Regions from separate parts of the Thermoanaerobacterium xylanolyticum LX-11 genome, predicted to be linked through region 1. Evidence: riboswitches for the same ligand, from Rfam matches in the RefSeq annotation. Region 1 holds a riboswitch; the other holds the start of a gene.
The links. Region 1 has a riboswitch for magnesium ahead of mgtA (magnesium-translocating P-type ATPase). Riboswitches for the same ligand answer to the same signal wherever they lie in the genome.
Positions count from the first base shown of each region.

Region 1 (4,199 bases):
TTTAAGTAGCTTGCTCTTTGTATTGTTTTTGCTGTTATCAATACATACGCTGATTTCTTTTGTAGCTTAGCTCTACATTTTTCTCTTAGTGGACAATGTTCACATGTTTTTTTATTGAAGGATGCTCTATATAATCCACTTTTTTCATAGTATCTTGTTTTATATGGTTTTTCTCCTCTTGGACATTTGACTACTTCATGCGTTACTTCATTTAATTCAAATTCACTTTGTATTTCTTCTGGTAATTTTCCTATAAGGGCTGTTGTTATTAGTTCGATATTATTTTTATCTGCTAGTTCTATGTTTTCAATGCTGCTGTAAGCTCCATCTGCTATTATTGTTATTTCTTTTTCTTGTTTCCCAAGCTTTTCTATCGTTTCTTTGCAAAAGCTGCTATCGCTGTGTGTGTTTACATCATAGTCATAGCCGGTTATTATGGAGCCTTTTTCGTCTATTGTTTCTACTATGTTAGCTACATAGCCTTTATGGTCTTTTCCTGCTTTTTTGCGATATGTTGCATCTGGATCGCTTGGGTTTTGGAGACTATCTGGGCTTATTTTTTCTTTTTCTACTGGTACTATCTTGCCTTCTTCTGTTATTTTTGTTTGTTCTTTTAGCACACGCTGTAATAGCTGACATTCTGGTAATTCAGCGTATGCTTCTCCTAATTCTTTTGTTAGTGTATAGGCATCTTCAATTATTTCTTGAAGTCTTTTTGTTATTTCTTCGTTTTTTCTATGATAGATTGTTTTATTTCTATCGTCTTCGTCTAGGTAATGTTCCATGTTTTTGAGATGCTCATATTCTCCTGTTTTGTATACTGCCTTGACCATATTTGCTACGCATGTGTATAGTATTTCTAATCTGGACATTTTTTTGCAACTGGATGATACCATAATGCTGTCCATTCTTTTTACTGATGGATTTATATCAAAGTATTTTACAAATACGTTTGCCATGGCTTCCATTTCTTCATGAAGAAGGTCTCTTCCTGTTTCCAGATTGTAAAGATATAGCCTTTCACGGAAACGGCTAAAAGTCCTATCACTGAAAGGTTGACTTTTGAAACTTGTAGTGTGAAGGGCGTATTGAAAACGGACATCACATAGTATGCTTGCTAATAGTTCATCATCTGTAAGATTAAACATTTCTTTTAGTATTAGGGCTCCAATTATTGCGTTTACAGGACTGTTTGGACGGGAAACGGGATTGTCACTGTACAATACGGAAAAGCGTTTTTCATTGATTGCTGGAAATATGATATCAGCAAAGCCTTTTGCCCATGAGTTTAAAACAAACTTTCTTGTCCTTTCATCCAAGTTTAAGAATCTGTCATCCATTGTGATTTGTTGATATTCGTTTGGTTTGAATGCCATGGCTATGTATCGCTCCTTCTATTTCTTTTTTTTTATATTTCTATTTTACCATATTTTTAGTTTGCCATGGATGAAAAAATACTTTTGACACCTTAATCAAAGTAGTGTTATAAAAAAGTATTGACATTATAGAACAAAAGATATATACTTTAGAAAGAAAATTTGAATAACTTATGTTAGGTGAGGCTCCTATACAGATATATGCTGCTGCCCGGAAACATCGAGAGATGCCAATGGGTTAACAAGTATTACCGATTTAAGGTTTTACTTAACGCAGCTGGAGTTATCCAAAGCTGTATAGTGCTAAAACTCAACGAAGATAAGTAGTTTATTAATCTTTCATCGTTGAGTTGAAAGTTTTTTTTATTTTTAAAAATAATGGAGGTGAGAAGAATGGATACTGGCAGTAGTACTGATGGGGAAAATAAGTATATATGTGCTTTGCAATTGAGGCTAAGATTATTTTTGGTTTTAAAAATCCATTCTTTTCACCTAAGTGTTTAAATGGATTTTTATACAAATCACATATCCCTCTTATTTTTCCCATAAGATTACATTCTTAATTGAGCGAATTTCATAATTAATTTTCTTATCAAAATGTATCAATATTTGGGGTTTATTTATAATTATAACAATTGTTATATTATGTTTGATTTTTGAATTATGCAATTTCCTTAGTTGTCTTACTCATCATCTAAGTAGTAATATATTTACTTTTTATTACTTTGAATGTTCGGCTAATAATAGATAATGGATTTTAGGAGGGATAATGATGTTTAAAAATATTGGTATCATAAACACTCAAAAGACAAATACGTCAGAACAGTTTTTAAAATACAGTGATATGAATATTGATGAATTGTTGAAAACTTTAGACACGTCGATTAGTGGTTTAAACGAGGATGATGTAAAAGTCAAAAAAGAAATATTTGGATCAAATGAAATAGCAACAGGAAAAAAAGAAACTGTATTACACAAACTTTTTACTGCTTTTGTCAATCCATTTAATGTCGTTTTGATGGTTTTAGCTGTTGTTTCTCTTTTTACTGATGTTTTACTTGTTTCTCCAACTGATAGAGATCCAAGCAGTGTAATAATAATAAGCATAATGGTATTAATAAGTGGTATATTACGTTTTGTACAAGAATGGCGTTCAGAGAAAGCATCAGAGGAATTGAAGGCCCTTGTTAAATTAACTACACTTGTAGAGAGAAAAGATACTGGCAGAAAAGAAATTCCTATATCAGATCTTGTACCCGGTGATATTGTTCATTTAGCGGCTGGAGATATAGTTCCTGCTGATGTAAGAGTTATAAAAACAAAAGACTTATTCATAGATCAGGCTGTTTTGACAGGAGAATCAGAACCAGTTGAAAAATTTGACAATTTATTGCAAAGTAAGAGTTTAAAAGACATTAAAAATCCTTTGGATCGTAATAATCTTGCTTTTATGGGCAGTAATATTGTTAGTGGAACAGCAACATGTGTAGTTATAGCAACAGGCGATTCTACTTATTTTGGAGCTCTCTCAAAAACTTTGACTTCAAAAAGGGAAGCAACGAGTTTTGAAAAAGGTGTAAATTCAGTAAGCTGGATTTTGATAAGATTTATGGCAATAATGGTTCCAGTCGTATTCTTTATAAATGGATTTACAAAGGGTAATTGGCTTGAAGCTTTTCTGTTTGGATTGTCAGTTGCAGTTGGTCTAACTCCAGAGATGTTGCCTATGATAGTAACCACGAATCTTGCAAAAGGTGCAGTTGCTATGAGTAAGAAAAAAACGATAGTTAAACGCTTGAGTTCGATGCAGAATTTTGGAGCAATGGATGTACTCTGTACCGATAAAACAGGAACACTAACAAAGAACAAGATTGTGCTTGAAAAATACATGGATGTACATGGTAATGAAGATTCACGTGTATTACGGCATGCTTATATAAATAGTTATTTTCAAACTGGTTTAAAAAATGTTATGGATCGTGCTATTTTAAATCATGTAGGAGAGGAATTTTCATGGATACAAAGTAACTATGAAAAAGTTGATGAAATACCGTTTGACTTTACGAGGCGTAGAATGAGCGTTGTTGTGAAAGACAGAAACGGAAAAACACAGCTAATCACAAAGGGTGCTGTAGAAGAGATGCTTTCTATCAGTAAATTTGCTGAATATCATGGAGAAGTTATACCTCTCACAGAAGAACTGCGAAAAGAGATTTTGGATACAGTTAATAAGTTTAATAGTGAAGGATTGAGGGTTATCGCTGTTGCACAGAAGACGAACCCGCCTGTGGAAGGAGTTTTTTCTTCAGATGATGAATCAGATATGGTGTTAATTGGATATTTGGCTTTTTTTGATCCTCCAAAAGATAATGTTGAAGAGGTTGTAAGAACATTAAAAGATTATGGGATAAATCTTAAAATTTTGACTGGTGATAATGATGGAGTAACAGTAGCTATAGCTAAGAAGGTAGGTCTAGACATTCAGAATATTTTATTAGGATCACAGTTAGATAAAATGGATGATAACACATTAAAAGAACTCGTTGAAAAGACCACAATTTTTGCAAAACTTACACCGGAGCATAAAGCACGGATTGTAAAAATACTTAGAGAAAATGGACATGTGGTAGGATTTATGGGAGATGGAATAAATGATGCTCCAGCAATGCATGTAGCAGATGTTGCTATATCGGTTGATAATGCTGTCGATATTGCTAAAGATACTGCTGATATAATACTATTGGAAAAAGATTTACTTGTTTTGGAAAATGGAGTAGTAGAAGGAAGAAAAATTTTTGGCAATATAATGAAGTATATATCAAT
Region 1 is NC_015555.1:796,668-800,866, forward strand. Features, by position in the region: gene THEXY_RS03905 (transposase) at 1-1,376, opposite strand, end outside; M-box (ykoK) riboswitch at 1,542-1,705, shown strand; gene THEXY_RS12505 (hypothetical protein) at 1,708-1,923, opposite strand; gene mgtA (magnesium-translocating P-type ATPase) at 2,149-4,199, shown strand, end outside.

Region 2 (4,199 bases), 830 kb from region 1:
GACTTTGAGGCGTCTCATCCAAGCATCATCAGAGATAATGGAGTTAAGCTATGAGGGTGGAGATCTTCACGATGTGTTGGATACGGCTGAGCAGAAAATATTCGACATAGCACAAGGCAGAAATACCGAAAATTTTTATCCTATTAAAGATGTGTTGATGGACACATTTTACAACATAGAAAATCTTTATAAAAATAAAGGACATCTTACCGGGGTACCATCTGGCTTTCCTGATTTAGACTTAAAGACGTCTGGTTTTCAGCCGTCTGATTTTATACTTCTTGCTGCAAGGCCATCTATGGGCAAAACGTCGTTTGCATTAAATATTGCGGAAAATGCTGCATTGGCACTTAAAAAACCCGTCGCCATATTCAGTCTTGAGATGTCTAAAGAGCAGCTTGTAAGTAGGCTAATATGCTCTACGGCAAACATAGACAGTCAAAAGCTTAGGACGGGAAATTTAGATGACGACGACTGGCCAAGGCTTGCTGCTGCAATGGCTCCTCTTTCCACAGCCCCAATATACATTGATGATACACCGGGTATATCAGTCATGGACATAAGGGCAAAGTGTCGAAGACTGAAGCTGGAGAAGGGCTTGTCTTTAGTGTTAATAGATTATTTGCAGCTTATGCAAGGAAGGGGAAACTCGGAAAGCCGTCAGCAGGAGGTTTCTGAAATATCAAGGTCATTAAAAGGCCTTGCAAGGGAACTGCAAGTTCCTATAATAACACTTTCGCAGTTATCTCGCGCACCTGAAGCCAGATCCGATCACAGGCCAATTTTAAGCGATTTAAGAGAGTCAGGTGCAATTGAGCAGGACGCTGATATAGTCATGTTTCTTTACAGAGATGATTATTACAACAAGGATTCTGAAAAGAAAAACATCGCAGAGCTTATCATAGCAAAGCACAGAAACGGTCCTACAGGTACCATAGAGCTTCTGTGGATGGGCCAGTACACGAAATTTGTAAGCATAGATAAATACAGGACAGAGTAGTCAAGAGGGTATTTTTATGGGTGATTACGATTATTTAAGAAAGATACCGTACTTCAATGTCTTAAGTGAGAAATCTCTATTTGAGATCAGTAAAATAGCTTTGGTGAAGGAGTACAAAAAAAACACCGTCATTTTTTACGAAGGTGATGAAGGTGACGCCATTTATTTTGTAAAAAAAGGCAAAGTCAAGATATCTAAAATATCACAACAGGGAAAAGAACATATAATAAGAATAATGGAGGATGGAGATATTTTTGCTGAATCCCTTCTGTTTATAGGTGGTAAGTATCCAGCCACTGCAGAGGCCATAGAGGATTCAAAGATTATTGTGCTTAAAAATAAAGACATAGAAAATTTGATATTGAGCAACAATGAAGTAGCCTTAGGCATAATAAAACTCATGGCAAAAAGACTCCAAAATGTGGCGGTCATAATAGAGAACTTAGCGCTTAAAGATTCTCTCGGCAGGACGGTTTCTATTCTTTTGACGTTTGCCCGAGAAAAAGGCATACAAGGCAAAGATGGGATAGCAATAGAATTAAACCTAAATAGACAAGATCTTGCTAACATGGTAGGCACGTCTCGAGAAAATATGACAAGAATCTTAAGCCAGTTAGACAAAGAAGGTGTCATAAAGCTTGAAAGACATGCTATAGTAATAAAAGATGTAAATGCATTAAAAAATTTGTCATAAATTTGTTGTAGTTATATTCAATGTGTGTTATAATTTATATGCAATTGAATAAAGTTCGTTAAGTGAGGCTCCTATGCGGATACATGCTGATGCCCGGAAACATCGAGAGATGCCAATGGGTCAACAGATTCTACCGTTACAAGGTTTAATCTAATTCAGCCGGTACTACCTATGCCGCATAGTGCTAAAACCCAACGAGTGTGTTGAGATTAGAGCCTTTTACGTTTTGTAAAAGGCTTAAATTTTTTAAAGGCAGGTGGTAATGATGGACTCTGGCCCTTATAGTCATAAGCGAATAAAATTTAATAATTCAAAAAAGAATATGAGGGAGGAGTCTATCTTACCTTAAAACTCCTCCCTTAGAAAAGGAGGTAGTGAAATGCCAATTTTAAGCCTTTATTTAAGCAGGATTTTAGGCAATAAGATATTGCTTAAAAACGGTGAGATCTTAGGTAAGCTTAAGGATATTGGAGTTTCAACGGCGTTGACGCATCCGATTGCAATATCCATGTTGGTAAAGACGAAGTCTGGCGTCAAAGAGTACAAGTGGGAAAACATAAAGATAACGAAAAAATTTGGGCAGTACGAACTTATGTGCACTAATCCAGTAGAGGCACATAACCTTAAAGATATTTTGTACTTGTCGAAAAATGTCTTAGATAAGCAGATTATCGACGTAAATGGAAGAAAAGTAGTAAGAGTCAATGACATAAGGTTGGCGCTTTTAGATAAAGGCTTGTTTGCGATTGCTGTCGATATAGGCATTGAAGGCATATTGAGACGACTTGGCTTTGCAAAGCCTTTAAAGAAGATTTTAAAGAGATTTGGTAAAACAATATCCAGTAAATTTATACTTTGGGAAGATATAGAGACGATTACTCGCTCAAGAGAAAACATAATGTTGTCAAAGACGTATCATAAATTGGCAACACTTCACCCTTCTGACCTTGCGGACATCATAGAAGATCTGGATTTAAAGGCCGGTATAGATATATTTTCCAGTTTAGAGCATGGAAGAGCTGCAGATGTGCTGGAAGAAATGGAGACAGATACTCAAAGAAGCATATTAAACGAGCTGCCTGTTTCTAAAGCTGCGGACATCTTGGAAGAAATGCCTGCAGATGAAGTTGCAGACATACTTGACGATCTGAATGAAGAAAAAGTGGAAGAGCTCTTAAATGAGATGGAGAACAATGCGTCGTTGGAAGTCAGGGAGCTGATGGAGTACCCTGAGTACGCTGTTGGTAGCTTGATGACGACTGACTTTGTGGCATTTGAAAATACGCTTTCCGTTGAGGAGGCAATACGGGAGCTTAGGCTTTTAAAACCAGACGAAGATATCATTTATTACATCTATATAGTTGATGAGTCAAACAGGCTTTTAGGTGCGGTTACACTTAGAGATTTGGTGATTTCAGAGCCTAACACCCCATTAAATGAAATTATGAATAAAGACATCATCTATGCTCGTGATATGGATTCAATAAAATCCCTCATAAAGACAGTGACGAAGTACAATTTGGTAGCGATTCCTGTTGTAGATGAAGATATGAAGCTATTAGGCACTGTCCTTATAAATGATATAATATACGAACTTATGAGAAGTGGAAAGACATTTGCAAGGAGGTAGTGGGAAGTGACAAAGAGGAAAACTTTTTTGACTAATTTATTGATATTTTTGTCAATTTTGGGGCCTGGTATAATCACAGGAAGTGTCGACAATGATGCAGGTGGCATAACCACGTATTCTGTGGCAGGTGCTACCTATGGATATAAACTGCTTTGGACATTGATACCGTCATTTATCGTCTTAATCGTCATTCAGGAGATGAACGCCAGGATGGGCGTCGTGACAGGAAAAGGGTTGGCAGATCTTATAAGGGAAAACTTCGGCGTAAGAGTGACGTTCTTCATCTTTCTCGGACTGCTTATTGCAGATATTGGAAATACTGCTACGGAGTTTGCCGGTGTGGCAGGCAGCATGGAAATCTTCGGCATAAGCAAGTATATAATGGTACCATTGGCTGCTTTAGCGGTATGGCTTTTGATCGTTAAAGGTAATTATACTGTAGCGGAAAAAGTGTTTTTGATATTTAGCGTTTTTTTGTTGTCATACGTCATATCAGCCCTTCTGTCACATCCAGATTGGAAGGCTGTAGGTGAGTCCCTTATAAAACCCACCATGTCATTTAAAACAGATTATTTAAGTATGGTAATAGGAATTGTAGGTACTACGATAGCTCCTTGGATGCAATTTTACATGCAATCATCTGTTATAGAAAAGGGCATAAAGATAGATGATTATAAGTACACAATCTGGGACGTTGTGATAGGTTGTATCGCAACAGTTGTCGTAGCTTTTTTCATAATAGTTGCCTGTGCATCGACTCTCAATGTGAATGGCATAAAAATAAATGAGGCAAAGGATGCAGCCATGGCTTTAAAGCCGCTGGCTGGTGAGCTGGCATCAGGCGTATTCGCATTTGGGCTTTTTATAGCATCTAT
Region 2 is NC_015555.1:2,505,650-2,509,848, reverse strand. Features, by position in the region: gene dnaB (replicative DNA helicase) at 1-1,000, shown strand, start outside; gene THEXY_RS12010 (Crp/Fnr family transcriptional regulator) at 1,017-1,694, shown strand; M-box (ykoK) riboswitch at 1,742-1,904, shown strand; gene THEXY_RS12005 (magnesium transporter) at 2,074-3,324, shown strand; gene THEXY_RS12000 (Nramp family divalent metal transporter) at 3,331-4,199, shown strand, end outside.
Region 2: it holds a riboswitch for magnesium, as region 1 does, so the genes downstream of both, THEXY_RS12005 (magnesium transporter) here and mgtA (magnesium-translocating P-type ATPase) in region 1, are expected to answer to the same signal.